DNA from 2 places in the Actinomadura citrea genome. Region 1 is predicted to be linked to the other one. Evidence: riboswitches for the same ligand, from Rfam matches in the RefSeq annotation. Region 1 holds a riboswitch; the other holds the start of a gene.

The links. A riboswitch is a leader RNA that binds a small molecule or an ion and turns the genes downstream of it on or off. The one in region 1 is predicted to bind glycine.
Region 2: another riboswitch for glycine. It lies ahead of gcvP (aminomethyl-transferring glycine dehydrogenase); the one in region 1 lies ahead of gcvT (glycine cleavage system aminomethyltransferase GcvT).

The regions. Positions count from the first base shown of each region.
Region 1 is NZ_JACCBT010000001.1:7,603,011-7,611,167, reverse strand. It holds gene BJ999_RS34790 (SDR family NAD(P)-dependent oxidoreductase) at 1-96, opposite strand, end outside; gene BJ999_RS34785 (TetR/AcrR family transcriptional regulator) at 132-707, opposite strand; gene BJ999_RS34780 (nuclear transport factor 2 family protein) at 797-1,258, shown strand; gene BJ999_RS34775 (L-serine ammonia-lyase) at 1,268-2,641, opposite strand; gene BJ999_RS34770 (serine hydroxymethyltransferase) at 2,697-3,953, opposite strand; gene gcvH (glycine cleavage system protein GcvH) at 3,950-4,339, opposite strand; gene gcvT (glycine cleavage system aminomethyltransferase GcvT) at 4,399-5,493, opposite strand; glycine riboswitch at 5,567-5,656, opposite strand; glycine riboswitch at 5,661-5,756, opposite strand; gene BJ999_RS34755 (hypothetical protein) at 6,181-6,528, opposite strand; gene BJ999_RS34750 (ArsR/SmtB family transcription factor) at 6,805-7,476, shown strand; gene BJ999_RS34745 (SRPBCC family protein) at 7,473-8,157, shown strand, end outside.
Region 2 is NZ_JACCBT010000001.1:4,462,103-4,470,259, forward strand. It holds gene BJ999_RS20810 (lysylphosphatidylglycerol synthase transmembrane domain-containing protein) at 1-2,340, opposite strand, end outside; glycine riboswitch at 2,612-2,706, shown strand; glycine riboswitch at 2,707-2,818, shown strand; gene gcvP (aminomethyl-transferring glycine dehydrogenase) at 2,879-5,749, shown strand; gene BJ999_RS20820 (tetratricopeptide repeat protein) at 6,070-7,185, shown strand; gene BJ999_RS20825 (PPOX class F420-dependent oxidoreductase) at 7,182-7,607, opposite strand; gene BJ999_RS20830 (alpha/beta hydrolase family protein) at 7,659-8,157, shown strand, end outside.

The sequences.
Region 1 (8,157 bases):
GGCTCCGTCCGCCGCGAACATGCGCGCCGTGGCGCGTCCGATCCCGGTTCCCGCGCCGGTGACCAGGACGACCCTGTCCTGCGAGTTCGTCTTCATGCCCCCAGCCTGGAACCCTGCCGCCAACGGCAGGGTCAACCCTGGCCGGTCCTGTCCAGGAGGAGCCGGGCGCCCGTCCGGGCTTGGGCGGCGGCGGTGGGGTCGCCGTGGATCCCGGCGACCACGATGGCGCCCTCGGCGAGCAGGTAGACGGTTTCGGCGGCGGACGCGTCGACGGGCGAGACCAGGGCGACGACCTGGTCGCGGAAGGCCTGCTTGTGGGCTCGGGCCGCGTCCGCGATCGGCCGGGAGGACGAGCCGAGCTCCCCGTGGGCGTTGACCCAGGCGCAGCCGCGGAAGCCCGGCTCGGCGAACCACGCGCCGAGCCAGTCGAACAGGGCGAGGACGCGCCGCCGGGGGTCGGGCTCGGCGTCCAGGTGGGCGGCCAGGCTCGCCCGCCAGCGGCGGTCGCGGCGGTCCAGCATCGCGACGACGAGGGCCTCCTTCGTCGGGAAGAGCCGGTAGATGCGCTTGAGCGGCAGGCCGGACACGGTTCGCAGCTCGTCCATGCCCACCGCCTGGACGCCCTGCCGGTAGAAGAGGCGCTCCGCGACGTCCAGCAGCCCCTGGCGGTCCCGGTCCTGCTGCTCCTCGGTGATCGCGGCCGGCATCGACGCTCCTGGCTTGACGTTGAGAACGGGCGTTCCCTATCGTAGCGGAACAGACAGAGAACGCTCGTTCTCAACTTGAGGAGGCCGCTGTGCCCGACGATCGTCCGCCCTACCCGCCGTTCACCCTGGAGACCGCCGGGCAGAAGGTCCAAGCGGCCGAGGACGCGTGGAACACCCGCGACCCGCACCTGGTGGCGCAGGCCTACACGCCCGACTCGGTCTGGCGCAACCGGGACCGGTTCGTCACCGGCCGGGAGGAGATCATCGCCTTCCTGACGGACAAGTGGGAGCGGGAACTCGACTACGCGCTGCGCAAGAGCCTGTGGGGATTCCGCGAGAACCGCATGGCCGTCCGCTTCCAGTACGAGTGGCACGACGCCGGCGGGCAGTGGTGGCGCAGCTACGGCAACGAACTGTGGGAGTTCGACGAGCGCGGCCTCATGCGGCGGCGGGAGGCGAGCATCAACGACGTCGCGATCGGCGAGGCCGACCGGCGCATCCACGGCCCGCGCCCCGCGAGCGAGCACGGACTCGACGTCCCGCTCCGATAGCGCGGGCGCTCAGCATTCGATGACGTTGACGGCGAGGCCGCCGCGCGAGGTCTCCTTGTACTTGTCGAGCATGTCGCGGCCGGTGTCGCGCATGGTCTTGATGGCCTTGTCGAGGGAGACGAAGTGGCGGCCGTCGCCGCGCAGGGAGATCCGGGCGGCGCTGATGGCCTTGACGGCGCCGACGGCGTTGCGTTCGATGCAGGGGACCTGGACCAGGCCGCCGACGGGATCGCAGGTCAGCCCGAGGTTGTGCTCGATGCCGATCTCGGCGGCGTTCTCCACCTGCTCGGGGGTGCCGCCGAGGACCTCGGTGAGCCCGGCGGCGGCCATCGAGCAGGCCGAGCCGACCTCGCCCTGGCAGCCGACCTCGGCGCCGGAGATCGAGGCGTTCTGCTTGAACAGCACGCCGATCGCCCCGGCGGTCAGCAGGAACCGCACGACGCCCTCGTCGTCCCGGCCGGGGATGAACCGGTCGTAGTAGTGCAGGACGGCCGGGATGATGCCCGCGGCGCCGTTGGTGGGGGCGGTGACGATCCGCCCGCCCGCGGCGTTCTCCTCGTTGACGGCGAGGGCGAACAGGGTGATCCAGTCCATCGCGTGGAGCGGGTCGGACGCCTTCTCGACGGAGAGCTGGCGGTGCAGCTGGGGAGCGCGGCGGCGCACCTTGAGCCCGCCCGGCAGCAGGCCCTCGCGCGTGCAGCCCCGGACGACGCAGGCCCGCATGACCTGCCAGAGTTCGAGCAGGCCGTCGTGGATCTCGGCGGCGTCGCGGCCGAACGCCCTCTCGTTCTCCAGCATCAGCGCGGAGATCGAAAGGCCCGTCTCCCGGCAGCGTTCGAGCAGCTCGGCGGCCGTGTCGAAGGGGTGCGGCAGGACGGTGTCGTCAGGCTTGATGCGGTCGGCGCCGGTGGCGTTCTCGTCCAGGATGAAGCCGCCGCCGACCGAGTAGTACACCTTGGCGCGCAGCTCCTCGCCCGAGGCGTCCAGGGCCGTGAAGCGCATCCCGTTGGGGTGGCCGGGCAGCGACTCCTTGCGCTCGAAGACCAGGTGCTCGTTGACCACGAACGGGACGTCGTGGTCGCCGAACAGGCGCAGGGCCCCGCGCTCACGGATGGCGGCGAGCCGCTCGTCCACCCGGTCGACGTCGACGAGCTCGGGTTTGTCGCCTTCGAGGCCGAGGATGACGGCCTTGTCTGAGCCGTGGCCCTTGCCGGTGAGGCCGAGCGACCCGTAGAGGGTGACGGCGACGGACCCCGTCTTCTCCAGCAGCCCGTCGCGCTGCAGGCCCCTGGCGAACCGGTGCGCCGCGGCCATCGGGCCCCCCGTGTGGGAGGACGACGGTCCGATACCGATCTTGAACAGGTCGAAAACGCTGATGGCCATCGCTACCTCGTTGTAGCCGCGCCCCCTCCCCGCTAGGGGAGGGGGCGCCGGAACGTCACAGGTTCGGGTACAGGGGGTGCCGGTCGGCCAGCGCCTCGACCCGGGCCGCGAGCCCGTCCCGGTCGAAGGACGGCTGTAGCGCCAGCGCGATCACGTCCGCGACCTCGGCGAAGTCCTCGGCGGTGAAGCCGCGCGTCGCCAGGGCCGGGGTGCCGATCCGCAGGCCGGAGGTGACCATCGGTGGGCGCGGGTCGTTCGGCACCGCGTTGCGGTTGACCGTGATGCCGATGTCGTGCAGGCGGTCCTCGGCGTCCCGCCCGGTGAGCTCGGAGTCCACCAGGTCGACCAGCACGAGGTGGACGTCCGTCCCGCCCGTCAGGACCTTGACGCCGGCCTTGGCGGAGTCCTCGGCGAGCAGGCGCTCGGCCAGCAGCTTCGCGCCCTGCACCGTCGCCGCCTGCCGGGCCCGGAACTCCTCCGACGCGGCGATCTTCAGGGCGACGGCCTTGGCGGCGATCACGTGCTCCAGCGGCCCGCCCTGCATGCCGGGGAACACCGCTGAGTTGATCTTCTTGCCGAACTCCTCGCGGGCGAGGATCAGCCCGCCGCGCGGTCCGCCGAGCGTCTTGTGCGTCGTGGTCGTCACGATGTCGGCGTGCGGGACGGGCGAGGGGTGCAGCCCCGCCGCGACCAGGCCCGCGAAGTGCGCCATGTCGACCATGAGCAGCGCCCCGACCGAGTCGGCGATCCGGCGGAACGCGGCGAAGTCGAGCTGCCGCGGGTACGCCGACCAGCCCGCCACGATCATCTTCGGCCGGTGCTCGGCCGCGAGCGAGGCCACCTCGTCCATGTCGACCAGGCCGTCCTCGGCGCGGACGTGGTAGGGCACCACGTTCAGCACCTTGCCGGAATAGTTGAGCCGCATCCCGTGCGTGAGGTGCCCGCCGTGCGCGAGGTCGAGGCCGAGGATCGTGTCGCCGTGCTGGAGCAGCGCGAAGTAGACGGCCGTGTTGGCCTGCGCCCCGCTGTGCGGCTGGACGTTCGCGTGCTCGGCGCCGAACAGCGCCTTGGCCCGGTCGATCGCGAGCTGCTCGGTGACGTCGACGAACTCGCAGCCGCCGTAGTACCGGCGCCCCGGATACCCCTCGGCGTACTTGTTCGTCAGGACCGACCCCTGCGCCTCCAGCACCGAGACGGGCGCGAAGTTCTCCGACGCGATCATCTCCAGGGTGCCCTGCTGGCGCCGCAGCTCCGCCGCGACGGCCTCGGCGACCTCCGGATCGGCCGTCGCGAGAGAGTCGTCCAAGCTCATGATTCCTCGACCAGCTTGCCGTAGGCGGTGGAGTCGAGCAGGTCGCCCGGCTCCACCGAGATCCGCACCTTGAAGATCCAGCCCTCGCCGTACGGGTCGTCGTTGATGACCTTCGGCTCGTCCACCACCGCGCTGTTGATCGCGGTGATCTCGCCGCTGACGGGGGAGTAGAGCTCGCTGACCGACTTGGTCGACTCCACCTCGCCGCACGGTTCGCCCGCCTCGACGGCGTCGCCCTCCGACGGCGTCAGCTCGATGTAGACGATCTCACCGAGGGCGTCGGCGGCGTGCGCGGTGATGCCGACCGTGACGATGCCGTCCTCGCCACCGAGGCCCGACACCCACTCGTGCTCCTCGCTGTAGCGGAGCTCCTCCGGAACGCTCACGATCACTTCTCTCTTTCCCCTGTGGGGGGCGCGCGCCCCCACACCGCCGGACAACTTGTTCAGGAACGCTTGTAGAACGGTAGGGCCACCACGTCCACCGGCTCGTGCCGGCCGCGGACGTCCACGGCCAGGCCCGTCTCCTCGACGCCGCTGTCGAGGTACGCCATGGCGATCGGCGTGCCCAGTGTGGGCGACGGGGCGCCGCTCGTCACGATGCCGCACGGCGCGCCGCCGGACGTGACGACCTGGTACCCCTTGCGGGGCGCGCGACGCCCCCGCGCGACCAGTCCCACGAGCCTACGGCCCGGCGGGGTCTGCGCCTGCGCCGCCAGAGCGGACTTCCCCACGAAATCGCCAGGCTTGTCCAGCTTCACCACACGGCCGAGGCCCGCCTCGAACGGCGTCGTCTCGGCCGTCAGCTCGTTTCCGTACAGCGGCATCCCCGCCTCCAGGCGCAGCGTGTCGCGCGCCGACAGCCCAGCCGGGACGACCCCCTCCACCGCGGCGAGCGCCTTCCACAGCCGGACCGCGTCGGACGCGTCCACGAACAGCTCGAACCCGTCCTCGCCCGTGTACCCGGTGCGGGCGACCAGCGCGTCCACGCCCGCGACCCGCCCCGCGAGGATCGCGTAGTACTTCAGGCCCTCCAGCGGCGCATCCGTGAACCCTTCGAGAATCCCCTGGGAACGCGGCCCCTGCAGGGCGATCAGCGCGTAGGAGCCGGACCGGTCGTCCACCGCGGCCTCGAACCCCGCGGCACGCTCGACCAGCGCCTCCCGGACGACGGCGGCGTTCGCGGCGTTCGCCACCACCATCCACGTCTCGTCCGCGAGCCGGTAGACGATCAGGTCGTCCAGGACGCCGCCGTCGTGCCCGCAGATCATCGTGTAGCGGGCCTTGCCGACCGGCATCGGCGACAGGTTGCCGACCAGCGCGAAGTCGAGCGCGGCCCCCGCGCCCGGCCCCGAGAGGAAGATCTCCCCCATGTGCGACAGGTCGAACAGCCCCGCACCCGTGCGGACGGCCTGGTGCTCGGCGGTCTCGCTCGCGTAGCGCAGCGGCATCAGATGGCCGGCGAAGTCGACGAGGTTCGCGCCGAGGTCCTCATGGACGTCGTGCAGCGGCGTCTTCTTCGCGGTCGGATCGGCGGACATGGGCTCGGCTCCTTCGTCACGGGCGCGCATGGTCCATCGTCCCACTCGCGCACCGGGCGTATCGGTGCCTCCCCCTCTGTCATCGGCGCCTGAGAGCTTCACCCGCCGCGGCACGGCGGGCTTTCACCTTCGGCGGGGGACCGGAGTCCCCGCTTTCCAGAGGTCGCCTGGCCCGTGCGGTCCGTGGGCCTGAGAGGTTCCGGGGAGGATTTGCTCCTTCGGCGTCCCCCGCCGGCTGCGAGGGACTCTCCCGCACGGGATCATCGGCTGTCGCAGAAGGCTAGCAGTGTTCATTGCGTTTCCCCAGGGTCGGGGCCCTGGGGGCCCCGACCCTGGGGAAACGCGTGCGATCGCTGCATCGCTCCGGCTCGCCTTGCGGCTCGCTTCGCGATCAGATCCTTGCTTCGCTCGGATCTGCCTTCGGACGCGATCGCGGGGGTCCAGGTGGTCGCGGGGCTCAGGTGGCGGCTGAGGTTGCTTCGTCAGACGGCTGAGGTTGCTTCGTTGGACGGTTGCTGCCGCCCGCGGCCATTTCGGTCCCCCTTGGCGCGGCGCCCCTCGCGCTCTGGCTTGTGCTTGGCCTGGCGGGTGCCCGCGGCGGCTTGGCTGTGTGCTGCGGCAACGGGGGCGACAGATCTGAGCGTCCTTGGGGATGCTCGGGTGCGCTTCGGCCGGTTCCGGCGGGCGTCAGCGTGGGGACGTGCCGGGGGAGGCGGACATGGACTTTACGCAGGTTTGTAGGGCGGTCCTGATCTTTTGCAGCTCGTCGGGGGCGGGGGTTCTGGTGGGGTTGGGGGTCGGCATCTGGACGCCTTGCTCGTGCATGCAGTCGTTGAAGGCCTTGACCGCCTTGGACTGGGCCGGGGGGAGGGGCGTGGTCTCGCTGCCTGGGCCGGGCTTGGGGGTGGACGGGGCCGTGGCCGCGGGGGTCGGGGCGGGGGGTGACGACGCGCTCGTCGCCTTGCCGTCGTCGGAGCCGCCGCAGCCGGCCAGGGCCAGCGTCAGCGCCAGTACCGCTACATGACCGCGCTTCAAGGGGGAACCTCCGTGGGACGGGGTGGGGTCGCCCATGATGCGCGTTCGGCCCTCCTTGGGGATACGGGCTCTCGTGACAATGACGCGCGGCCGGGTTAGCACCGCGACCGCAGACGATCAGTACGGAATCGATGGCTTCCTCGGGCATCGCCGAGCCGGCGCCGCTGTGACCTTGGTCGGCCCGAACCACGATGACGCTGCACACCATGGGCGCTCGGCGGCACCGACAACTAGAATTTCCTTGACAAATTATTTTGTCGGTTGGATCCTGGAGCGGTGCTGGAAGTCGCTGTGATCGAAGAACCCGCTGCGGCCGAGGCGTCCCTGGACCCGATCAGGTCACGGATCCTCGCCGCCCTGGCCGAGCCCGGCTCGGCCGCCATGCTGGCCGCCCGGCTGGGGCTCCCCCGGCAGAAGGTCAACTACCACCTGAAGGAACTGGAGCGCCATGGGCTGGTCGAACTCGCCGAGGAGCGGCGCAAGGGCAGCGTCACCGAACGGGTGTACCGCGCTACCGCCGCCTCCTATGTGATCTCTCCCAGCGTCCTGGCCGCCGTCAGCCCGGATCCCTCCCGGTCTCCGGACCAGATGTCCGCCCACTGGCTGCTGGCGCTGGGGGCCCGGCTGGTGCAGGAGGTCGGGACCCTGCTGACCGGCGCCTCTCGGGCCCGGCGGCAGGTCGCCACCTTCGGCATCGACGCGGAGGTGCGGTTCGCCACCGCGGCTGACCGGTCGGCCTTCGCCGATGAACTGGCCCAGGCCGTGGCCGTCCTGGTCGGCCGCTACCACGACGAGTTCGCCCCGCAGGGCCGGAACCACCGGGTGGTCGTCGGGCTCCACCAGGTCCCCGCGCAGCCCGGCGCCCGGAGGACCGCGCCCGGCCCGCAGCAGGTGGACGCGGGGGCGCACGCGGGCGAACCCGAAGCAGGAGAGGAGAACCGACGATGACCCACCCCTTCGAGATCGAGCTGGAGACGACCCTGCCGGCAAGCCCGGAACAGGTCTGGGAGGCGATCGCCACCGGACCGGGGATCGACTCCTGGTTCATGGGCCGCAACGAGGTCGAGCCGCGCGAGGGCGGAGTCGCCGCGATGGAGACCGGAGGCCGCCGGGAGGAAGCGATGATCATCGCCTACGAACCCGGCAAGCGCTTCGCCACCCGCACGGCCACCGCCGAGGACGGCCGGTTCATGGCCTTCGAGTATCTGATCGAGGGACGGGACGGCGGCAGCACTGTGCTCCGCGTCGTTCACAGCGGCGTGCTCGGCGACGACTGGCAGGACGAGTACGACGGGCTGCGCCGCGGCTGGCCCTTCCACCTCCACACACTCCGCGAGTACCTGACGCACTTCCCGGGACGCGCCGGTGTCCCCGTCTTCGCCGTCGCGCCGTCGGCCGGACGCTCGGCGCAGGAGGTTCACGAGGCGCTCACCCGCGGGCTGTCACTGCCGACCCCGGTCGCCGTGGGCGCGCGGGCGCACGCCGAACCCGCGGAGCTGCCGCCACTTGACGGCGAAGTGGTCTGGTCGGACGACGAGCGCATCAAGGTCCGCACCGCGGACGGGATCTACACCTTCCTCCACATCGCCGGCGCGGTGCTGATGTTCCATCACCTCTTTCGGCCGGACA
Region 2 (8,157 bases), 3.1 Mb from region 1:
GAGCGTGAGGGCGCCCTCGACGGCGCCGAGCCCGCCCGGCGTCGGCGCCGCAGACCCGACAGCGTTCGCGGTGAGGAACACCAGCACCACCGTCGTCCACGGCAGCGATCCGCCGAACGCCCGGATCGACGCGTCGAGGCACAGCGTGAACGCCAGCGTCAGCAGCAGGGTGCCGCCCATCCCGGTGGACAGCTTCCGCGGCGACTGCAACACGTCCACCAGGCGCGGCACCACGCCCGAGAACATGGCCCCGAGCCGCGAGGCGACCACCCGCCGCACCCGCGGCACCGTCAGCGCGAGCCCCGCGAGCAGCCCCAGTCCGAGCACCGCGAACACGATCGTCCGGGACGGGGCCAGGTCCTGCGTCGCCTTCGCCGTCGAACCGGTCAGGAACCCGAACAGCACCAGCAGCAGGATGTGGGTGACCATCCCCACGAGCTGGGACGCGCCCACGCTCGCGACGGCGAGGGCGGGCCGGACGCCCGAGCGCTGCAGGTAGCGCGTGTTGACGGCGACGCCGCCCACGGCCGCCGGCGCGACCAGCTTCACGAACGACGCGGCCAGCTGCACCAGGACCGTCCGGCCGAGCGGCAGCCGCTCGGGGACGAACCCCATCAGCATGAACGCGGCGGCGAGGTAGGTGAGCGCCGCCGCCCCCAGTGCCGCCGCGACCCAGTGCCAGCTCGCCGTGGCCGCCAGCCGGCCGATGTCCAGGCTCGTCACCTGCGGGATGACGATGTACGCCGCGACCGACAGCGCCACGATGCTGACGATGGTCCGGGGCCGGAACCGCTCCAGCTTGGCGGGGGGCGCCTCCGTCTCCGGCTTCAGCCGGACGATCTGCTCCCGGATGCGGGTGAGCAGGTCCTTGTGACGCCGCAGCGCGGTGCGGGTCGCCCGCGACAGCGCCACCCGCTGGAGCAGCGGTACCGCACCGCCGAGGGCCTCCTCGCCCAGCACCGGCGCCGCCGTCCGCACCGCCCGCTCCGGCCCCGCGCGCAGCGCCAGCGTGGTGAGCAGCTGCGCGAGGTCCAGGCGCAGCGCCAGGTCGCCGGCCGCCGTCTCCCCGGACCGCAGGTCGGTGAGGTAGGCGAGGCCGTCGTCGCCGACCAGCACGGCCTCGTCCTCCAGCCGCCGGTGCGCGAGCCGCCCCGCCTGCAGGGAGCGGAACTGCCGCCACACGTCCGCCAGCAGCTCGTCGGTGATCTCCTCGTCGGGGGCGTCCCCGAACGGCCGCCCCGGGACGTGCTCGTAGGCCAGCAGCGCCGCCTCGGTGCCCACCTCGCACGTGCCGACCAGCCGCGGCGTCCGGGCGCCCGCGGCGTCCACCGCGTACGCCATCAGCGACTCCAGTTCCAGCGAACGGCGCAGCGACCGCAGCGTCCGCCCCGTCGTGGCGCCGCGCAGCCGCAGCCACCGCCACACCCGGTAGAGCAGCCCGGCGGTCTGCTGGTCGCGGTCCAGGACGCGGACCTCCACGTCCCAGTCGCCGTGCGGCCCCCGGCCCGCCGGGAGCCGGGCGCCGTACCCCTCCTGCGGGCAGGAGGCGAGGACGACGCCGTAGCGGCGGGTCTCGTCGGCGTGGTGCGCGCCGTCCAGGCGCGCCCCCCGCAGCGGGTGCAGCCCGAGCCGTTCGAGCGCGGCCACCACGGCCGCGCCGGACGGGCGCGGGTTCGGAGTCCCGACCGCGTAGAGGGTGCCGTGGCCGATGGCGCGGCCCAGCAGGTAGGTGGCGGCCAGCGCGGCGACGGAGGCGTAGGACGCGGTCAGCCCCGTCAGCGCCGCCAGTCCGATCATGGTCCAGGTCGCGGCCTGCCAGCGGGCGCGGCCCGCCATCCCGACCGCGCTGACGAACGCGATCACCGGGGCGATGTCGGTGTGCACCGGCGCGGTCTCGGTGCCGCCCCAGATCAGCGAGTCGAGCACGCCGCCCGGCGCGGCCCGCACCACCAGGTCGTCCAGGCCCACCGTGATCCCGAAAGCGATCATCGCGGCCAGCAGCGCGATCGCGACGCGCATGCCGTCCTTGTGGAACAGCCGCTCGATCCCGAACGCGATCGGCACGGCCAGCACCCCGAAGCTGGACACCAGCGTCGCCAGCGTCAGCAGCAGCCGCGGCGCGTGCGCGGTGCCCTGCGCGATGTCGGTCTGCAGGCCGTGGGTCGTCTGCTGCGCGATCGACACCAGCAGCATCACCGCCGCCAGCCCCACCACGGACGCCGCGAACCGGATGGCGTCGGAGGGCCGGCGGATCCGGTACGGCTGGGCGGGCTCGTCGACGGGCGCGCCGGCGGTCGCACCCTGCGCCGGGCGCACCGCTCCGTCGTGGGTCTGTGTCACGCCGTACCGCCGCCCTGACCATCCGCCATCGTGATCAGCGTCCCAGACCCGGCGGCGCGCCGTCGAGTCGCGGGGCCGCCGCCGGGACGCGCGTCCATCCCGCAGCCTCGTCTCCCCGCCCCCGTGCGGCCCGGGACCGTCGAGTCCCAGGTGAGTCAGCACATGATACTCGCCGGTACGGCGTCGCCGCCGGAGGGCGCGGCCCCTTGCGGCGAGCCGGAACGACGTCGCGGACGCGCCTTTGGGTAGGGTTCGACCCAGGACATGCCGTCGACCCTGTGCGGGAGAGACCCCACGCCGCCAGCGTGGGGCGCCGAAGGGGCAACATCCCCGGAACCTCTCAGGCAAAAGGACCGCTCGGGCGAGGCACCTCTGGAAAGCAGCCGTCGGTCCCCGCGCGCGGGGCGGGACGGCTCACCGAAGGGGAAACCCCGCCGCGCGGGTGAAGCTCTCAGGTGCCGATGACAGAGGGGGAGACCCGCCGCCGGCCGGGCGCCGGCGGTGGACCTGAGCGACCGCAGCAGCCAGGAGGCCCTCCATGACCGCCCAGTTCTTCGCCCCTGTGGCCGCGCCGCAGCATCCGCGGTCGGCGTTCGCCGACCGGCACGTGGGCCCCTCACCGGACGACCAGGCGAGGATGCTGGCCGCCATCGGCTACTCCGGCGCCGAGGCGCTGATCGACCAGGCGGTCCCCGCCGCGATCCGCACGTCCCGGCCGCTGGAGCTGCCGCCCGCGCTGAGCGAGACCGCCGCGCTCGACCGGCTCCGCGAGCTGGCTTCCCGCAACACCGTCCTGACGTCCATGATCGGGCTCGGGTACCACGGGACGACCACGCCCGGCGTGATCATGCGGAACGTGCTGGAGAACCCGGGCTGGTACACCGCCTACACGCCCTACCAGCCGGAGATCTCCCAGGGGCGCCTCGAGGCCCTGCTGAACTTCCAGACGATGGTGGGCGACCTGACCGGGCTGCCCGTCGCGAACGCCTCCATGCTGGACGAGGGCACCGCCGCCGCCGAGGCCATGGCCCTCGCGCACCGCGTCTCCAGGCGCAAGGACCCCGGGACGTTCCTCGTCGACGCCGACGCCCTCCCGCAGACGATCGAGGTCGTCCGGACCCGCGCCATCCCGCTCGGCATCGAGATCGTCATCGCCGACCTGTCCCGCGGCCTCCCCGACGGCGACTTCTTCGGCGTGCTGCTGCAGTACCCGGGCGCGTCCGGCGCCGTCCGCGACCTGGAGCCGGTCATCGCCCAGGCCCACGAGCGCGGCGCCAAGGCCGTCGTGGCCGCCGACCTGCTCGCGCTGACGCTGCTGCGCCCGCCCGGCGAGTTCGGCGCCGACATCGCGGTGGGCTCGGCGCAGCGGTTCGGCGTCCCCTACGGGTTCGGCGGCCCGCACGCCGGCTACATGGCGGTCGGCGAGGGCATCCAGCGCCAGCTTCCCGGGCGGCTCGTCGGCGTGTCCGTCGACGCGGACGGCGCCACCGCCTACCGGCTGGCGCTGCAGACCCGCGAGCAGCACATCCGCCGCGAGAAGGCCACCAGCAACATCTGCACCGCCCAGGTCCTGCTCGCCGTGATGGCGAGCATGTACGCGGTCTACCACGGTCCCGAGGGGCTGGCCGCGATCGCGCAGCGGACGCACCGCCGGGCCGCCGAGATCGCCGCGGGGCTGCGCGCCGGCGGCGTCGAGGTCGTGCACGACTCGTTCTTCGACACCGTCCTGGCCCGTGTGCCCGGCCGCGCCGCCGAGGTCGTCGCGGCGGCCTGCGAGCGCGGCGTCAACCTGCGCCCGGACGGGCCCGACCGGGTCGCCATCGCCTGCGACGAGACGACGCTGCCCGCGCACGTCACGGCCGTGCTGGAGGCCTTCGGCGCCGCCGCGGCCGGCGAGGTCCCCGAGGCGTTCCCGGACGCCCTGCGCCGCGAGAGCCCCTACCTGACCCACCCCGTCTTCCACGCGCACCGCTCCGAGACCGCGATGCTGCGCTACCTGCGCAGGCTCCAGGACAAGGACATCGCGCTCGACCGCTCCATGATCCCGCTCGGCTCCTGCACGATGAAGCTGAACGCCACCGCCGAGATGGAGCCGATCACCTGGCCGCAGTTCGCCGCCGTCCACCCGTTCGCGCCGCTCGACCAGGCCGCCGGCTACGTCGAGCTGATCGGCGAACTGGAGGGCTTCCTCGCCGAGATCACCGGGTACGCGAAGGTCTCCGTCCAGCCGAACGCCGGCTCCCAGGGCGAGCTGGCCGGCCTGCTCGCCATCCGCGGCTACCACGCCTCCCGCGGTGAGGAGCACCGCGACGTCTGCCTGATCCCGTCCTCGGCGCACGGCACCAACGCCGCGAGCGCCGTCATGGCCGGGATGCGGGTCGTCGTCGTCACGTGCGACGAGGGAGGCAACGTCGACCTCGACGACCTGCGCGCCAAGCTCGGCGAGCACGGCGACCGGCTCGCGGCGATCATGTTGACCTACCCGTCCACGCACGGCGTCTTCGAGGAGACGATCACCGAGGTGTGCGCGGCCGTGCACGAGGCCGGCGGCCAGGTCTACGTCGACGGCGCCAACCTCAACGCGCTCGTCGGCCTGGCCCGCCCCGGCGAGTTCGGCTCGGACGTCTCCCACCTCAACCTGCACAAGACGTTCTGCATCCCGCACGGCGGCGGCGGCCCCGGCGTCGGCCCGATCGGCGTCCGCGAGCACCTGGCCCCGTTCCTGCCCAACCACCCGCTGCGCGAGGAGGCCGGCCCCGGCACCGGCGTCGGCCCCATCTCCGCCGCCCCGTGGGGTTCGGCCGGCATCCTGCCGATCTCCTGGGCCTACATCGCGATGATGGGCCCGGACGGTCTGCGCGCCGCCACCGAGGGCGCCATCATCGGCGCCAACTACCTCGCCGCCCGCCTCGCCCCGCACTACCCGATCCTCTACACCGGCCGCAACGGCCTCGTCGCCCACGAGTGCATCGCCGACCTCCGTAAGATCACCAAGGAGACGGGGATCACCGCCGAGGACGTCGCCAAGCGCCTCATCGACTACGGCTTCCACGCCCCGACCCTGTCGTTCCCCGTCGCCGGCACCCTGATGATCGAGCCGACGGAGTCCGAGGACCTCGCCGAGCTCGACCGGTTCTGCGACGCCATGATCGAGATCCGCCGGGAGATCCAGCGCGTCGCCGACGGCGGCTACGACGCCGAGGACAACCCCCTGAAGAACGCCCCCCACACCGCCGCCTGCCTCGTCTCCGACGACTGGAAGCACGCCTACAGCCGCGAGGAGGCCGCCTACCCCCTCCCGTCCCTGCGGGAGAACAAGTACTGGGCGCCCGTCCGCCGCATCGACCAGGCCTACGGCGACCGCAACCTCGTCTGCTCCTGCCCGCCCCCCGAGGCGTATGAAGATTGAGTTCCTTCTGGGCAGGCGCCCCCAGGCGCCTGCCCAGAAGAGACCCGTGTGATCGCTGGCATCGCTCCGCCTCGCTGCGCGATCAGGTTCTCGCTTCGCTCGGACCTGCCTCCGGACGCGATCGCGGTGGTTCAGGTCGCCGGTGGCCGGGACGGTGGTCGAGCGCCGTTCGCGTCTCGCTGTGGCCTCTGTGCCTCTTGGGACGGTCCGGTCGAACGGATTTGTGATCATGGCGGGGGTTTCGGGGTGTCGGGAGGTGGTCGGAGAGGGCGGATCGCTACGCTCTTTGCGGACCCCGACCCCCAGAGGGCAGAAGAGCGATGATCGAGTCTCCGGACGCGGTATCCGACGACGCGGCGCGACTGTGCGAGGAGGCCCGCGGCCTCGCCGAGAACGGTGAGGCGGAGCGGGCCGCGCTGTTGTTCGAGAGGGTGCTCGCGCTGGGCGACACCCCCTTCCGGGCGCGGGCGGCGCTGGGGCTGGCGGTCGTCCTGGACGACGCCGGGCACGTCGAGCGCGCCCGGGAGGCCGACCGGGCCGCGATCGCCACCGCCGACCCCGAGTACGGGCCGCGCGCCGCCTACCACCTGGCGCTCACCCACGAACGGGCCGGTGAGCACGAGCGGGCGGCGCCCGCCTGGCGGGTCGTGGTCGACTTCGGCAACCCCGCCTACCTGCCGCCCGCCCACCTGGCCCTCGCCCGGATCGCCGACGACGCCGGCGACTTCGACACCGCCCGCGACCACTGGGAGGCGGTGATCGCGACCGGGGACGCCGAGTACGGGCCGCCCGCCGCGCACGACCTGGCCCAGCGGCTGCTGGAGCGCGACGAGCCCGCCCGGGCCCAGCGGGTCCTGACCGCCGGGCTCAAGCTGATCGACCGGGGCACCGCCCCCTACGCCTACGGGCGGCTCGCCGTCGCGCTCGGCATCTCCTACCTCGACCAGGCGATCGGCGCGTTCGGCGCGGCGCTGGGGGAGGAGCCGCCCGACCCGGAGTTCGGGCCGCTGGCCACCGAGCTGCTGGCACGGACGCTGCCGCTGCGGGGGCGGGGCGCCGAGGCGGGCGAGGTATGGCGGCGGGGGCTCGCCGAGCCCGGCACCGCGGGGCAGGTACGGGCGCGGCTGCGCCGCGACTTCGGCGACACCGACGACGACGGTGACGGCGACCTGTGGTGGGAGCCGGTCGTCGAGCACGCCGTGTCGGACGGGTCGCTGCCCGCCCTCGCCGGCGAGGCGTTCGGCGCCCTCGACCACATGTACGCGCTGCTCGCCGTCCGGTACGCCGAGCGCCGGTCGGGCGACGCCCGCGAGACCCTCGGCAGGGCGGTGCGGGTGCCGAGCGACTACGGGTGGGGGCCGCTGCTGCACGAGAGCTTCGCCGAGCGGTTCCGCCTGGCGACGGGCACGGCCGCCCCGGACTGGACCGAGGGCTAGCCGGCGATGGCGCGCTCGGCGATCACCTTGGTGATGCGGGCGCGGACGAGGTACTCGGTGGGGACGGCGTTGCGCCGCCCGAACTCCTCGGCCCGGTCGGCGCCCATGTAGCGGCCGCCGATGACGGTCGCCCAGCGGAGCAGCTCGTCCAGGTCCTCGACGAGGGACGCCTCGGCCTGGATCAGCACGTACGAGAACGGCGGAGTCTGGTCGTCGACGCAGACGGACAGGCGAGGGTCGCGGGCGAGGACGCGGCCCTTGACGCTGTGGCGGCCCGTGTTGAACAGCAGGTCGTCGCCGTCGAGGACGAACCAGATCGGCGTCACGTGCGGCGACCCGTCCTTGCGGGTGACGGCGGCCTTGCCGGTGCGGGTGCCCTCCAGGACGAACGCGCGCCACTCGCTGTCGGTCATCGTTTCCATGAGCCCAGTCTGCCGCACGGCTCATCCACGGCTGCCGCTACCGTGAGTCACATGAAGGTCGCGACGGCGCACGGGCCCGCCGAGATGGTGCTGGACGTGGTCGACGACCCGGCGTTCCTGCTGGTGCTGACGCACGGGTCGAACGGGGGGGTGGAGGCGGCCGACCTGCTGGCGGTGCGGGCGGAGGCGCTGCGGCTCGGCGGCGCCGTCGCCCGGGTGACGCAGCCGTTCCGGCTCGCCGGGCGGCGGGCGCCCGGCCCGGCGGCCAAGCAGGACGAGGCGTGGCTGGAGGTCGTCGCGGTCCTGCGGAAGAGGTTCGGGGACGTCCCGCTGGTGCAGGGCGGCCGCAGCAACGGGGCCCGGGTGGCGTGCCGGACGGCGGCGGCCGCCGGGGCGGCGGGCGTGGTGGCGCTGGCGTTCCCGCTGCACCCGCCGGGCAGGCCGGAGAAGACCCGGGTGGACGAGCTGCGGTCGGCGGGGGTCGAGGTCCTCGTCGTCAACGGCGACCGGGACCCGTTCGGCGTCCCCGACCCGGCGGACGCGGCGCAGG